Regions from separate parts of the Cytobacillus spartinae genome, predicted to be linked through region 1. Evidence: a T-box and tRNA genes for the amino acid it is inferred to sense, from the RefSeq annotation. Region 1 holds a T-box; the other holds one or more tRNA genes.
The links. A T-box is a leader RNA that pairs with one kind of tRNA and senses whether it is charged. The one in region 1 lies ahead of thrS (threonine--tRNA ligase), so its partner is inferred to be a tRNA-Thr.
Positions count from the first base shown of each region.

Region 2: it has a tRNA-Thr gene. The T-box ahead of thrS (threonine--tRNA ligase) is inferred to sense a tRNA for this amino acid. The anticodon was not compared.

Region 1 is NZ_JBIACK010000011.1:167,329-174,657, reverse strand. It holds gene ACFYKX_RS19780 (glutathione S-transferase family protein) at 52-1,044, shown strand; gene ACFYKX_RS19775 (GNAT family N-acetyltransferase) at 1,058-1,558, shown strand; gene ACFYKX_RS19770 (TolB family protein) at 1,779-3,035, shown strand; T-box leader at 3,124-3,345, shown strand; T-box leader at 3,418-3,640, shown strand; T-box leader at 3,679-3,894, shown strand; gene thrS (threonine--tRNA ligase) at 3,949-5,157, shown strand; gene ACFYKX_RS19760 (PAS domain S-box protein) at 5,209-6,996, opposite strand; gene sda (sporulation histidine kinase inhibitor Sda) at 7,168-7,311, opposite strand.
Region 2 is NZ_JBIACK010000004.1:124,770-132,098, forward strand. It holds gene ACFYKX_RS10585 (hypothetical protein) at 23-145, shown strand; tRNA gene ACFYKX_RS10590 (tRNA-Leu) at 188-262, shown strand; tRNA gene ACFYKX_RS10595 (tRNA-Gly) at 272-346, shown strand; tRNA gene ACFYKX_RS10600 (tRNA-Leu) at 352-427, shown strand; gene ACFYKX_RS10605 (hypothetical protein) at 548-739, shown strand; gene ACFYKX_RS10610 (hypothetical protein) at 1,064-1,213, shown strand; gene ACFYKX_RS10615 (thermonuclease family protein) at 1,274-1,954, opposite strand; gene ACFYKX_RS10620 (DUF4262 domain-containing protein) at 2,137-2,544, opposite strand; gene ACFYKX_RS10625 (hypothetical protein) at 2,706-2,915, shown strand; gene ACFYKX_RS10630 (hypothetical protein) at 2,912-3,352, shown strand; tRNA gene ACFYKX_RS10635 (tRNA-Leu) at 3,852-3,937, shown strand; tRNA gene ACFYKX_RS10640 (tRNA-Thr) at 3,941-4,013, shown strand; gene ACFYKX_RS10645 (hypothetical protein) at 4,044-4,235, shown strand; gene ACFYKX_RS10650 (hypothetical protein) at 4,274-4,483, shown strand; gene ACFYKX_RS10655 (NfeD family protein) at 4,533-4,763, shown strand; gene ACFYKX_RS10660 (Rok-like winged helix domain-containing protein) at 4,791-5,324, opposite strand; gene ACFYKX_RS10665 (hypothetical protein) at 6,044-6,535, shown strand; gene ACFYKX_RS10670 (YolD-like family protein) at 6,540-6,869, opposite strand; gene yyaC (spore protease YyaC) at 6,956-7,329, shown strand, end outside.

The sequences.
Region 1 (7,329 bases):
CATATTTTCCTATATGCGTTTTCAAAACAACTCAAGGAAAGGATGTTATCATTGTCGTCATCTACTAACAAAGCTACTGAAATCACTTCTGATGGCTCTTTTAATAGGCAAAAAAACAGATTTGTTACTCCATTTGGAGACAATCCTGGAGACCTTCCTGTAGAAGCAGGTAGATACAGGCTTATCTGGTGTGCTGCCTGTCCATGGGCACATCGCTCTGTAATTGTTCGTAACATTCTAGGTTTAGAGAACGTTATTAGCTTAGGAACAGTTAGCCCCATGCGTCCTAGACTTGAACATGTAGACTGGGAATTTTCCCTTGATCATAATGGAGTCGACCCAGTCCTGGGCATTAGGTATCTAAGTGAGATTTACAAAAAGACAGATTCAACATACGCTGGGCGTCCAACTGTTCCGGTTATGGTAGATACAAAGAAAAATGAGGCCGTTAACAATGACTACTTCAAACTAACAAACTATTTTGAAACGGTTTGGTCCCCATTCCATAAAGAGGAGGCTCCAGATTTATACCCTATCCATCTACGAGAAAAGATAGATTCACTAAATGACACTATATTTCATGACATAAATAATGGTGTTTACAAGTGCGGGTTTGCAGTATCTCAAGAATCATACGAACAAGCCTACGATTCGTTATTTGCTAGACTCGATGAGCTTGAGGACCTTTTATCTAATAGCCGCTTCCTACTCGGTAATTTTATTACGGATTCTGATGTACGCCTTTATACAACTCTTGTTAGATTCGATGCTGCCTACTACACGGCATTTAATACGAATCGAACTCTAATTCGTGAGTTCCCTAATCTTTGGGGTTATGTTCGGGATTTATATCAAACACCTGGATTTGGCGATACGACTGATTTCGATGCGATTAAACAGCATTATCATCTATCTATTACTATTTTTACAAATAAGGATGAAGTCAAGATTCTACCTAAAGGTCCTGATTCTACTGGCTGGAAAACAGAACATAACCGTCAAAAATTAAGTAATCAAGTTGAGAAGTTCCTATACTCAAAGTAAAGAAGGGTTTAAGATGATTATTCGCAATGCGACTATAGATGAAGTATCCTTTATTCGTGAGCAAAGAATTAAAGCATACAGTGAACACTCGAAAGCCATTTCTGATGAGCATTGGCAGGCTCTAAAAAAAGCCATTTCCTCTGAAGCAGATATTCAGTCTGGCGTTGACTTAATAGTTGCTGAATTAGATGGGAAAATAGTTGGGAGTGTTGCACTGTTTCCACCGAAATCAGATGCATATGAAGGATATGTGGATGAGCTCGATTATTCAGAAATCCGCTTACTTGCAGTAGACCCCGAAGCTCGAGGCAAAGGAATTGCTTTTGCTTTAATCACAGAATGTATAAAACGGACAAAAGAAAAAGGCCTTGATGCCATTGGTCTACATACGGCCGAATTTATGAAAAGTGCATTACAGCTATATGAACGTATTGGATTTGAACGACTTCCCCAATATGACTTTGAGCCGGCTAATGATGGAATTATTGTAAAAGCTTTTAGATTAACAATATAGACGCATATTTTCATAAGATGACACCTAAAAACATCTGACGGTTTGGTCAGGTGTTTTTATTTTGGATAATAGGTCGACCACTTTGAATAGTCCAAACATAAGGATTTTAATAAATCAATTAATAGACCACTCCTCTTATTCAGAAAAATACTTAAATTCCTCTAAAATCCACATAATAAAAAGATTACTTTATTAGATACTCTTAGGAGGGGTAAACAATATGTGGAGGTTCCTAATATCCGTTATCATCTGTACACTTTTCTTCCCACCTACGATGATTTTAGCAGATAATATCGTTCCTAAAGCTGCCTTTGTCAGAGATGGAAACCTTTGGATTTTTATAAATAATGCTGAGAAACAAATTACATTTGAAGGGAAAGTGTTTGATACACCTCAATGGTCACCTGATGGTCAATCGGTTATCTATCAAAGGTTAGTACCTTCCGAATATGTTGATGGTGAGGATCAGTCAGAAGTTTGGATTTATCATATTCAAACAGAAGAGAAGAAAAAACTGTTCCACGATGGATACTCACCAAGATGGGCACCAGGAAAAAATATACTATCATTTAATTCAAAAGGTATCTTGAATATTTCTGACATGGAGAAATTTTATAACATAGCTACTGGTGTAAGTGGTTACACTTGGTTACCAGACGGCAGTGGTTTTTTATTATCTTCATCTGGTGTCCTTCGTCCTGATGGTTGGACAAGTTCCATTTTATATACAAAAAAGGTGAAAGATAATTATTCTGATATAATTCTATTCGGTGGTGTGGATCACTTTTTTACCCTTCCACGAGAAATCGGTGTTGATGATAACAACAAAATAATTGCCGTCTATTCGAGCGACTTTACCTTTTCACCCTCAAACAATTGGATTTCTTTTGTTGTTTCCCCTACTGCTTCATGGTCTATGGATAGCAACATGCTATGTGTGATCTCTAGTGACGGAAAAGATTTTGAGGTTTTAGATGAAATGATTCTTGATGTGGGGAAACCTAAGTGGGCACCATCTAATGATACGATTGCATTTATTGCCGGTGGTGGGAGAATTGTGTTTGGCTTTAAGAACAAGGATTTAAAGGTGAGGGAAATGCCAGTATCGGGAACTTACACCCCTGAGGACTATGCCGACCTTGACTTCGATTGGATTAGTAATGATGAATTAGTGACGTCAAGAATAAAGGAGAAAGAGTGGTCTAATGACTTTAGTGAACATCCCCTTCCTTCTCTTTATTTTATAAATTTGCCTAAAAATAAACAAATTCAAGTTTCACATCCACCTAAAGGGTTCGGTGACTTTGCACCCCAATATGTCTCAACCATGAAACAGCTTGTATGGCTTAGAGGTACGTCTATCACGGATCATAACAGAACTCTTTGGAAAGCTAATCCGGACGGTACTGGTGCAGAGGAATGGATAAAGAATGTTGAATTAATTACTTTTTTCAAAGGGTATGGGAAGGAGGATTAAATCACTAATAAATACTTTATTTATTTAAAATACCTATTGACATTTGGTTATTCCCACCATATAATTCATAAAAATACCATTTAAATTACAAAAAGCTAAGAAAAGGACATGAATCATTTTGAACTTTCTTTTCTAGAGATTAGGGTCACTGGCTGAAAGCCCTAAAGGAAAGAGGATGATTTACCACCTTGGAGCTATTATGGGGAAATGTAAGTATCCATAATCGGGAAATCCGTTATCTGTTATAGAGCGTAATGTATTGACTACATTACGAAATTAGGGTGGAACCACGACCACACTCGTCCCTTGCGTATGGATGAGTGTGGTTTTTTGATGTTTCTGAAAATAAATTTAAAAGTAATCCAAGTTACAATAGAATATTTTTAAGGCTTTGATAAGGACATGAATGATTTCTACCTTTACTTTGCAGAGATCAGGGGCGCTGGCTGAAACCCCTGAAGTAAAGAATATCATTTACCACCTTGGAGCTATTATGGGGAAAAGAGAGTATCCATAATCGGGAGATCCGTTATTATTTTTGAGCGTAATGTACAATGACATCATTACGAAATTAGGGTGGAACCACGACCGCACTCGTCCCTTTACTAGGGAGGAGTGCGGTTTTTTGTATATAAAATAATAATAAATTGCTTTGATAAGGACATGATTCATCCTAACTTTTCTTTCCAGAGATCAGGGTCACCGGCTGAAAGCCCTGAAGAAAAAGGTTGATTTACCACCTTGGAGCTATTGCGGGGAACAAAAGTATCCGTAATCGGGAAACCGTTATCGATTTGAGCGTAATGTGCTAGTCACGTTGCGGAATTAGGGTGGAACCACGACCACATTCGTCCCTATCTTGGGATGAGTGTGGTCTTTTTTATATTCAATTTAAATTTTTGGAGGAAATAATATGTCAACTCATAATGAAGTTGAAATGAAGAATCACCGAAAGTTAAGTCAGCAATTAGAGTTATTTATGTCAATGGAAGAGGCTCCTGGGATGCCTTTCTTCTTACCGATGGGGATGGTTTTGCGAAATGAACTTGAAGGTTTTTGGAAAAGAAAGCATCAACAATCAGGATACCAAGAAATCAAGACACCTATTATGATGAAACAAGAACTGTGGGAGCAATCAGGTCATTGGGATCATTACCATGAAAACATGTATTTTTCCAATGTTGATAATCAAAATTATGCGTTAAAACCGATGAATTGCCCTGGTGCAGTGCTAATTTACAAAAGTAAACGAAGAAGTTATCGTGAACTTCCGATTCGTTTGGGCGAATTAGGGTTAGTTCACCGCCATGAACTGTCAGGTTCTTTGAATGGACTTTTACGAGTGCGCTCTTTCACTCAGGATGATGCACATTTATTTGTTAGGAAAGATCAGATTGAGATTGAAATTGATAAAGTATTAGATTTAATCCATGAATTCTACTCAGAGTTTGGTTTTAGTTATAAAGTTGAGCTCTCTACTCGTCCTGAGGATTTTATGGGGTCCGTACAGATGTGGGATCAAGCAGAAAATGCTCTTGAATCCGTATTAAAGAAAAAGTCTATAAGTTATCAAGTAAATGAAGGAGATGGTGCTTTTTACGGACCAAAGATTGACTTTCATATTCTGGATTCCCTGGGGAGAAGCTGGCAGTGCGGTACTGTCCAACTAGATTTTCAAATGCCTGAAAAATTCGATTGTCATTACATTGGTGAAGATAATAAACCCCACCGCCCGATTATAATTCATAGAGCGATTTACGGGTCGATTGAACGGTTTATGGCTATTCTTATTGAACACTATGGTGGTGAATTTCCATTCTGGCTTTCCCCTATTCAAGCAAAAATCCTGCCGATCTCCGATGCCCATTTGGATTTTGCTTATAAAATCAAATCGGAACTGGAGGTATTAGGGTACCGAATTGAAGTAGATGATAGAGTTGAAAAAGTCGGATTAAAAATCAGGGAAACAGAACTCCAAAAGGTTCCTTTCATGATTATCATTGGTGATAAAGAAATGGAAAAAGGATCCTTATCAGTTAGGAAACGGAAAGAAGGAAATTTAGGTGATATGACGATTGAGGAACTGCTCTATTTATTTAAATACGAACTTGTTAAACGATGAAACTAAAAAATCCAAAAAGGTTTAAAGACCTTTTTGGATTTTCACCTCATCTTATTGAACTTGTATAAGAGGTAACATTACTTCAACAGAAGTTCCCTTATTAACTTCACTAATAATCTTAACAGTGCCGTTGTGATTTTCAATAATATTCTTACTAATCATAAAACCTAAGCCGGTTCCATTTTCTTTTGTTGTATAGAAGGGCTGTCCAATCTTTGATAAAATTTCTTCAGGAATACCAGATCCTGTATCAGTAAAACGAATAAAAATCTTATCATCCAATAAAACTTCAATTTTTAGTGAACCACCATTAGACATAGCTTCCATTGCATTTTTAATAAAGTTAATAAATACCTGTTTAATTTGATTTTCATCACATAAAATTACTGGCACTTCTAGATCAAATTTCTTAATAATCTCAATGCTATTCATATTGGCTTCAGCCTCAAGCAACGAAGTAACGTGCTCCAAAGTTTTTCGAATATCACATTGTATCATTTTCGATTTTTGTGGCTTTGCTAGGCTTAAAAGCTCAGTTAAGATAAGTTCAATTCGGTTGATCTCATTATGTACGATATCATAATATAAATCTTTTTCATTGGAATACTGCAATAATTTTAGGAATCCTTTAATAGATGTAAGTGGATTTCTAATTTCATGTGCGATAGCAGCCGCTAGCTGGCCCGCAATAGAGAGTTTCTCAGACTGAATCATTAGTTCTTCAGCCTTCTTCCTTTCAGTAATATCACGCTTAATTACGGCAAACCCGTTAATCAGATGTTGATGATCCTCTATAGGAAAACTCGTGATAAGTACGTTAATGTATGTGCCATCTTTTCTTAATCGTACTGTTTCATGCTCTAAAAACCCATTCCCTTTTAAAACTTTAATCTTATAGTTTTGAACCTCATCAATTCGGTCTTCGGGAATAAGTGGAAGATTATCTATGTTCGTACCTATTAATTCTTTTACAGTCCATCCAAATGACTTTTCGGTTGCATGATTCGCTTCTATTAGAATTCCATTTTGATCAAAAATTAAAACAGGATCCAAATTATTATCAATGAACGACTGCAATAGTGAACGAACTGTTTTTTCTTCTGTTATATCCCTAACCACTCCTGCGAGAGCAACAGTATTATTCTCTTCATCACATATAGGAGACATGCTTATACTGGTTGTAATAAGTCTTCCATCTTTCCTTTGCTTAATGGTCTCAAAATTACGTACTACTCTTCCTTCAAGTGTTTCGTTTATTAAATAGCGTGCATCGTCAAGTGTAAAATCAGGTGTTACCGGTAATTTTTCCCCTTTGATTTCATCTTCTTTCCAGCCAAATATCTCCTCGAAAGCCCTGTTTACCTGAATGATACAACCATTCAAATCAAATATACCAATTCCTTCTGATGATAAATCATAAAACGACTTTAATCGCTTTAGTTCCACCTCAGAAACCTTCTGTTCTGTAATGTCAACAACCTGTCCTATTGTCAACATCTTCCCCATAAATGGTGCTTGAGAAACTTTAAGTAATCCCCAAACTGTATGTCCCTGTTTATGGATGTAACGCTTCTCCATTTGAAAGGTAGTTATTTCTCCATTAAGAAGCCTTGTGTTTTGCATTAAATCCAGCATTAAATCTTTTGGATGGGTAACGGTATGAAAGCTCATTTTCTTAAGTTCTTCTTCCGTATAACCTAAATAATCACATAAAGATGAATTAACATGAAGGAATTTACCCTCCTCATCCATGACTGCCATACTAATAGGTGCGTATTCAAAAGCTCTATTAAATATATCTGCATTGATTGAATCTATTTCAAGAAAATTTTGTGTCATGTCAGATCCCCTATTAAAATATCGGATTGTATAAAGCCCCTATTTATTATGATAATATTTTCCAGTGTAATTAGATATACAAAGTGTGCATTTAACAAATTAACAGGATCTGAAATTAACTATCTCTCACCTAGTATGCAAAGATACTCTTTAATAATGGTGTGAAAGTAATTAATTTTTTTGAATCTTTTTTTGGTCAAGTTTTATATTCCTTTTATCTAGTTCTACTTTTAACATATGAATAAAATCATGATCTAACGCTAATTGCAGCGATGAGTAATAAGCCTCTATTAACTCTTTGTCTGAAATTTTCAAAACTAACTTTACCCCTTT
Region 2 (7,329 bases), on a different contig from region 1:
AGAATTGACAGGAGGGAAAATCATGTTCATTCCAACTGTAACGCTTTTGAAAGCCGAAGTAGCGTATCGCCAAGAGCGAGTATCTCGATTCTTTAATCCGAATTTCTTTACAAGAATTTCGGAACGGAGACAAAAAGGGAGGTAGTATGATCCCTTTATGTCTGAATGTTGTATTCAGATCTTTTTTGCCCCAATAGTCCAATCGGCAGGAGACAATGGACTTAAAATCCATCCAGTGCAGGTTCGAGTCCTGCTTGGGGTATATCAGTATGCGGGCTTGGTCTAGCGGTTAAGATGGCTGGCTTCCAACCAGTTGACACGGGTTCGATTCCCGTAGTCCGCTCCAATTTTGCCCCCGTAGCCCAATTAGGCAGAGGCACACGGTTTAGGCCCGTGACAGTGTTGAGTTCGAGTCTCACCGGGGGTATCTTATAATCTTATCTCCCAAAGGGAAATAAGACTCAATCTTTTTTCCTAAAGGGAAATAAGACTCAATCTTTTTTCCTAAAGGGAAATAAGACTCCCAACCTTGAAAGGAGGGATTCCGATGAATAGGTATATCGTCGAGTGGTGCAGCCATCACGGAACCGAGGAACCGCTATGTGTTCGCTCCCTAGTCAAAGCCTCTTCTCCTGAAGAAGCCGCCGTAAAGATTCTTCAAGAACGTTCGAGAGTGTTTCGTCTGAGCCAATCCATGATTACGATTCTTGGAGTCTATCCTTTCCCATATCCTGTTTAATACAGTCTGAATTCACCGAATGATTTCAGATTATGTACCTTTGTTTTAGTACCAGCCCAAAGTAAGGGGGGTGTGTGGAGGTGCGAGTCCTCGCATTCAGGTAACCTTGAATGGCAAGTGCAGCGTAGGGAAGACCCACCCTAGAGAGAGGTGCAAATCCTCTGAAGGTACATTTTCAAAAAGGAGTGGTTCAAATGGGAGCCAAATTGAAACCTTAAAAGTAACCTACAAACAACTCGTTGATTTCTCCGATTCCATGCAAAAATCCAATTTCAAATTCGTGGATCACTACATTCGGAGGCAAACCAAAAAGAAGGAAGTTGGATGGGAAAAAGAGGTGGAATCGTTCTTACGAGATGTCATCGAGATTCACCAGAGGTTCTTGCTTCAACGAGAGGCAACCTTCAACCGATTGAAAGCATAAGGGGAGTACCCCTTGATGGAGTTCGCCTTGATAAGGTCGCAGACCAATAGAAGAAAGCAAGAAAAACTCTCCAAGCAATCTGCGTTGGAGAGTCTTTTTTTGGTCTTTGTTTATCGTTTGGCTTTTCGGTACCCGGCATTCTTCGCTTCTTGTTCCGTTTTGAAACACGCTTCTGGTTTCACGCTGTTGTAAGAAGCACCGCCTTTGATGTGGTAGATCTTTTCTCCACTGGAGGCGATGTTTCCTTTCACCACGCAGCTAGAAGAAGGGGATGTCTTAGGGGTGGAGGTTTTCTTCTTGATCACCTCTGGATGAAACCCATCTTCTTGCACATAGTTTTCAATGGAGTAAATGCCCACGCCTTTTTTCATCGCTTCTTTCTGGAGGCTGCGGTACTTGTCGACGTACTTCGTATTCGGGGCGTACACATACGCCACTCGAACCAACCCACGCTTTAGGAGCTCTTCTTGAACACTTTTCCCGTCTGCATATACGTAAGCCAGAAGTCTTCCGTACTTATCCCGCTCACTCACATCAAACTCAAGTTCCAGTTTCTTTGCCTTTTGAACCACAGAAGCATTAAAGTCTTTTGCCTCTTTTCCAAACGGCTGAACCCCTAACTTCGGGTGAGACGTTTCAGGAGCGTCGACTAACAAGTAGCGTACCTTTTCGGTCTTTTTCCCGATGACGACCTCAATCGTATCGCCATCAATCGGTTTAGACAATTTCACGTTTACTCGTTTCGAAGACGGTTCTTCTGCATAGGCGGTCTCACTAGAATCGAGTGACACCGACGGAGCCGAGCAACCGACCAATACCAAAGACAGAAGAACAAACAACCATTTTTTCATATTCCTTCCTCCTCATGCTATTCTTTTTTCCTTAAAGGAAAAAAGATTGAAAGTGATAGACTTGTCTTTAGTATAGCATGTTTATTACGAATAAAGGAATATGTCATTACCAAAGGAACCTATTATAAGAAAGCATGAGCCTGCATCATGTACATCTCTTCACAGCCGTCATCCTCTGGAAACTTTCCATTGGGATCCGGCAGAATCACTCTAAGCAGCTCCCGCTCATCCTCTTCCACTCGTTTCATTTCGACTTCAAAACCGGTTATCACCCGGGCATAACGTTTGCCTTCTTGAAACACAGTCCCTTCGGCCACTAAATCAACTAAGCGACTGAAGATTTCTTGTGGAATCCGTGGGTCCACATCAAGCACGAGCTGAAAGTCATCATGATCAAAGTTTTCGGCAAGACCGTGCGTATGATGATTCGCGGTTTTCCCGTCTGGTGAATCCTCATGGTGAGCAATCCATCCATAATCCTGCAGCTGAGACTCAAGTTCCAGCATCGCATCCATTGAAAAGTTCTTCATATCATTTCCCCCTTTTGCACACAACTTACCTCTTTTACCTTTTAGTATAGCGCACACACGTTCTCTCATGTAAGGAAAATAGACTGTTAGTTTCATTGATGAGAACATCGGAATTATGGTATAATATATGCATTATTAACTCGTACAAAGGAGGGTTCTTCATGCTGCCAAATGCCAGACTTGCTGATACCTGTATTTACTGCGAACATCAGACTTTCCGTATGAGAGGAAATATTCGTTGCTCCAAACACCGAGCGGAACTTCCAGTACAATCGGTGTGTGATGATTTTACGCCTGTATCCTCTAGTCCCCACCGTGTAAGAGGGAAAGTTCAAACCGAAGAACGTATCCCAAAGAGATTACGCTCATGAAGAACTCCTCTTTTAAAAGAAGAGTTTCTACTAGACTGCTTCGCTCCGCAGGAGGAAAAGCGGAGTGGCCATTCCTCCCTCAAATGAATTCTTCGAAGGTATCCAAGGTCACGGTCATGAACAGCAAATATCGCTTGTTGCTTCATCCGTTGCTCATTCCTTGTTGGATTCTAGGCATCCTCAATCTATTTGTCTTTCATGTAGACCTAGAAATGCTTTTGTTGTTCATCAGTCTTTTGTTTCTCGGTGCCTACTCGCTTTGGAAACGATTAAAGGTCGCCTATCGAATCTGGAAAGGGCGGAAGGAACTTTCTATGAGGGAAATCGCTGAAATGGAGCATGCAACCAGACAACTCAAGAACAATCCCGAAGTAGGCGTCTGTTTTCTCTTGCTCCTGATCAACCTCCTCCTTACCTATATTCAAGTAACCTTTTAATCCGAATCATCCGAAGGGATCCCTTTACTAGACTAAGATGAAGAAAGAAGGAAATCTCATGATCCTTGAAAAAATCGCCAAACGTATTGAGGACTATCAATCCTTACAAATGATTCACCCTTTAACCTGTAATCTGAAATTGTAGATTTCAGAACAGAAACCAGCACACATCAAAACCTTGAACCCAAAATCGAGGGAGAACAGGTCATTTTGGTTTGCAAAGACTGTACGTACCGTCAATCCGAATTTCTGAAAGAAAATCGGACTCAAACACATCTTCCGGATATGTTCTTTGATGATTCGTTTGATGAATTAGTCTTAAATTCTCTCAAGGAGAAATTAAGATATTTGGAACAACAACAGGCATTTGAAGCAGATTTTTTAGGAAAAAGGAAGAGGTGAACCTTTTTAATGGGTTCACTTTTTTACGTTTAAAATAAAGCCTATTATCCTTGATTGAATATCGGTATTTTGATAGAATAGTAACATGATATACTTTGCGGTTGTGGTGGAAAGGCAGACACGCCATCTTGAGGGGGTGGTGTCCATCGTGACGTACGGGTTCAAGTCCCGTCAACCGCACCAAACGCCGGCATAGCTCCAATGGTAGAGCAATTCCATGGTAAGGAAGAGGTTACGAGTTCGAGTCTCGTTGTCGGCATTATTTTCTAAGGGGAAGTAGGGATTTCTTGTGTTACATGACTTAAAAACAAAATACCATGACGCAGGACTATTCGATAAAATCTGTATCTTGTGGTATCTCGTGAACATGGTAGAAGCCCCGTTTGAAGCCATTAAAGGAAACGTAGGCGCCTTCTGCGGAAATGCCTTGTTTGCCCTCGGTTTAGCCTACTACTTAAAGAAGCGTTACCAAACAGCGTAGCCCATCTACGAATCTCTTAGAAGAAAGGGGAACATTCAATGTGGAATGACTTGATGAAGATGTATCATTCAAGAGGATTACTGGTGAAACTCATCATCATTTTCTATGTATTCAACATGGTGGAAGCCCCACTTCTTGCTTTTACGGGAGATTGGAATGGTTTCCTCTTTGATGCGACGCTTGCTTCCTTGTATGCCTACTTATTGCAGAAGTGGCATCTCGAATCCGCCGATCCGAATTCTCACTAACATTCGAGAAGGGGGCTTCGGTTATGTGCGTTTAAGGGAGGGGTTTTCCATGTTTGTGATTTGGTTTGTCTTTGGGATTCTCACCTTGACAGCAGAGCTCGCCACGGGCGCCTTTGTCCTTTTATGGTTCTCGCTCGGTGCCTTTGCTGCAAGTGTTTCCACCTTTCTCACCGATTCTTTTGCTATTCAAGGAATCATCTTCATCCTTTCTTCTCTCATTCTCTTTTTGACCCTCAAGTCTTACATAAAAAACAAAACCCACAAGGAAACAAAAAAATAGCACAAGAGGAATTCCTCTTGTACTCTCTTATGATTCTATATACTCAAACTGACCACGAACCGGCTTTTGAATAGAAGGGTTTAGTTTCATGATTCGCTTGATAAAGTGGTCAAAGTTTGAGGTATTCAGGAGTCCTTTCTCTTCAAGTATCCGCTTGAAATCTTTTTGTTGAATCTTGCCTCCTGCTTTCTTTAACACTTGAGCCACTTGAGATGCCAAGTCTTCATCAATCCCAAGGAAGCGTGAACTTCGTTTAGGCTTCTCATCCTTTGAAACAGCTACTTCTTCTACGTTTTGGTGAAGGGAGATCAATTGGTCTATAGGTGTTTCTTCTGTCTCTGGTTTTTTTTCTATCTTTTCCACTGTTTCTTTAACGGCTTCTTTTATGGGCAATGCGTGTTCATACGACGGGAAAGGGTTGGCTTGTTGCTTTCGAACGTACTCTCGCTCATCCAACTCTCGTAATCTTTGAAACAACTGTTGATACTCTTCTTGTAGCATTTCTCGTTCTTGCATGATTTGTTGCATTCTCATTTGAATCGCATAACGCTCTGTAAACACGAGAATTCCTCCTGGGTATTGAAAAATCACACTCTGTTTTCAATATACAAGAAGTGGTAATGGTGGGGAAGAGTGGAAATCGTAACACTTTATGAACATTTATTCCTCAACGACTCCGACATTCCGAATTCTGTTTAACAGATCTTTTTTCCCATAGGGAAATAAGACTCGATTTCGGATCATTCTTAGAAATTGCTGTAGAGAGAGGGAGTCAAAACAGAAAGGAAGGTGAAGCGTTTGATGATTCCATATGGATTGGTTCACTAAGGGTGATGGTTTCGGCTTCTGTTGACATTCGTTTGAACAGAAAATCATGCCCCCACACTCTAGGGATACTATGATCAATCAAGAAGAAAACATTCAATGGGAAGAAGAACAACTTCAAAAGGCTCACGCAAGATACGTGAATCCAAAAGGAAGAGCCTTCGACCCACGAAAAGATGCACTCATTCGCCATCGAAAACGAGAGCACACCCGCACGTCTCCCGGACATGAAGATACGTGGATGAAAAAAGTCACGCAGCGAAAATTCCGGAGAAAAATGAAACAACATCTCTATAGGGAAGAATACGTCAATCCCGTGCCTCACGATTACAAAACGTACGGGTATATGACCTGGTAGAGAGAACATAGGGAACGAAGGTCAAGTAGAACGGGGACCATCGCACGTGCCTAGACGGGGTTAGAGGCACACCATTTTTAGGAAAGGAGTGTTTATCGTGTCTGACAAACGAACAGCAGAATGGCTATTAGGCTTAGGCGTGTTGTTGCTATTGGCTTCGGTAGGATTTTTGCTCTTTTTAAAAGAAACTCCTAAACAAACAGATACCGCCCAATTCCCGGTGGAAACCATTCAAGGATCAGGGGTATGCGGCGTCAAGGAGCAAATTCCGTTTACGAAAGAAACCGCTCACCCAGCACTATTGGACTATGATTGGCAATCCAACGGGAAAGACCGAAACTATCTAGTGAGAGCCTACAAGGGAACCGTTCAAGCGGGCAAAGGAGTTGTGTTGTCGGATGAGAATTGTCTTCCTGACAAGGAGGGATTAAGCCATTGCCTCAATGAAATTCGTGTGAGCAAAGAAACCTTCACGGTTCTCATGACACACAACCTAAAAGAAAGTCGTTGCTTAAACCAAGGGGAAACCGTTCACATTACCCTATTAGAAGACGACTATGCGATGCTCACTATCTCTAAAAAGAAATAACTCATTAGCCTAGCAACTGAACACGAATCAACGCTTCCAACTCCACTTTCTCCAACTCCTCTTCCGTTTTGAGTTCCAGTATTTGTTCGTGGGTTCTCACTCCCCGAATCCAGCCTTCCACATCTCTTTCAAATCCTCTTTCGTGCAGGGTCAATCTTACTTTCCAGCGATTAAGCAGAGCTGTTTGAATCGTTTCGTTCATTTCCTGCATTTCGTATTCATCCAACAGAGGTTTCTTTGTTTCTTTCATCTCCATCTCCATCTCCCTTAACGCTCGAATATGTTCAGGCATGAAAAACCCTTGCCATTTCATCTTTCCACGATCTCGTAACATTGCTCCCACCTCTTTAAAATCGAATGTATGTTCTGATTTTAACACTTAAGGGTAAGAAACTCAATTCAAATATGGAGGTTTTCCCTATGTCCTATGTTGCCCCGTCACACCCCAAACAGTCAACTGTTGACTTAATCCCCCTCATGAAAGAAGTTTTCCCTTGCCACCTACCTTCCTCTCAAATCGCCTTTGTATGCATTGGCACCGATCGTGCGACAGGGGATTGCCTCGGTCCATTGGTCGGCACATTCCTTAAAGAAAAAGGGTACCCTCATGTGTACGGAACGTTAGATTCTCCGGTTCATTTCAAGAATATCCAACAGATCGTGTCTTCCATTCCGAAAGGTAAAACCGTAATCGCGATTGACTGTACACTAGGAAAGACCTCAGAAGTGGGGGATATTCGTCTCTTTAAAGGAAGTGTTTCAGCAGGAGCGATTACTCAAAAACAAGGCATTGT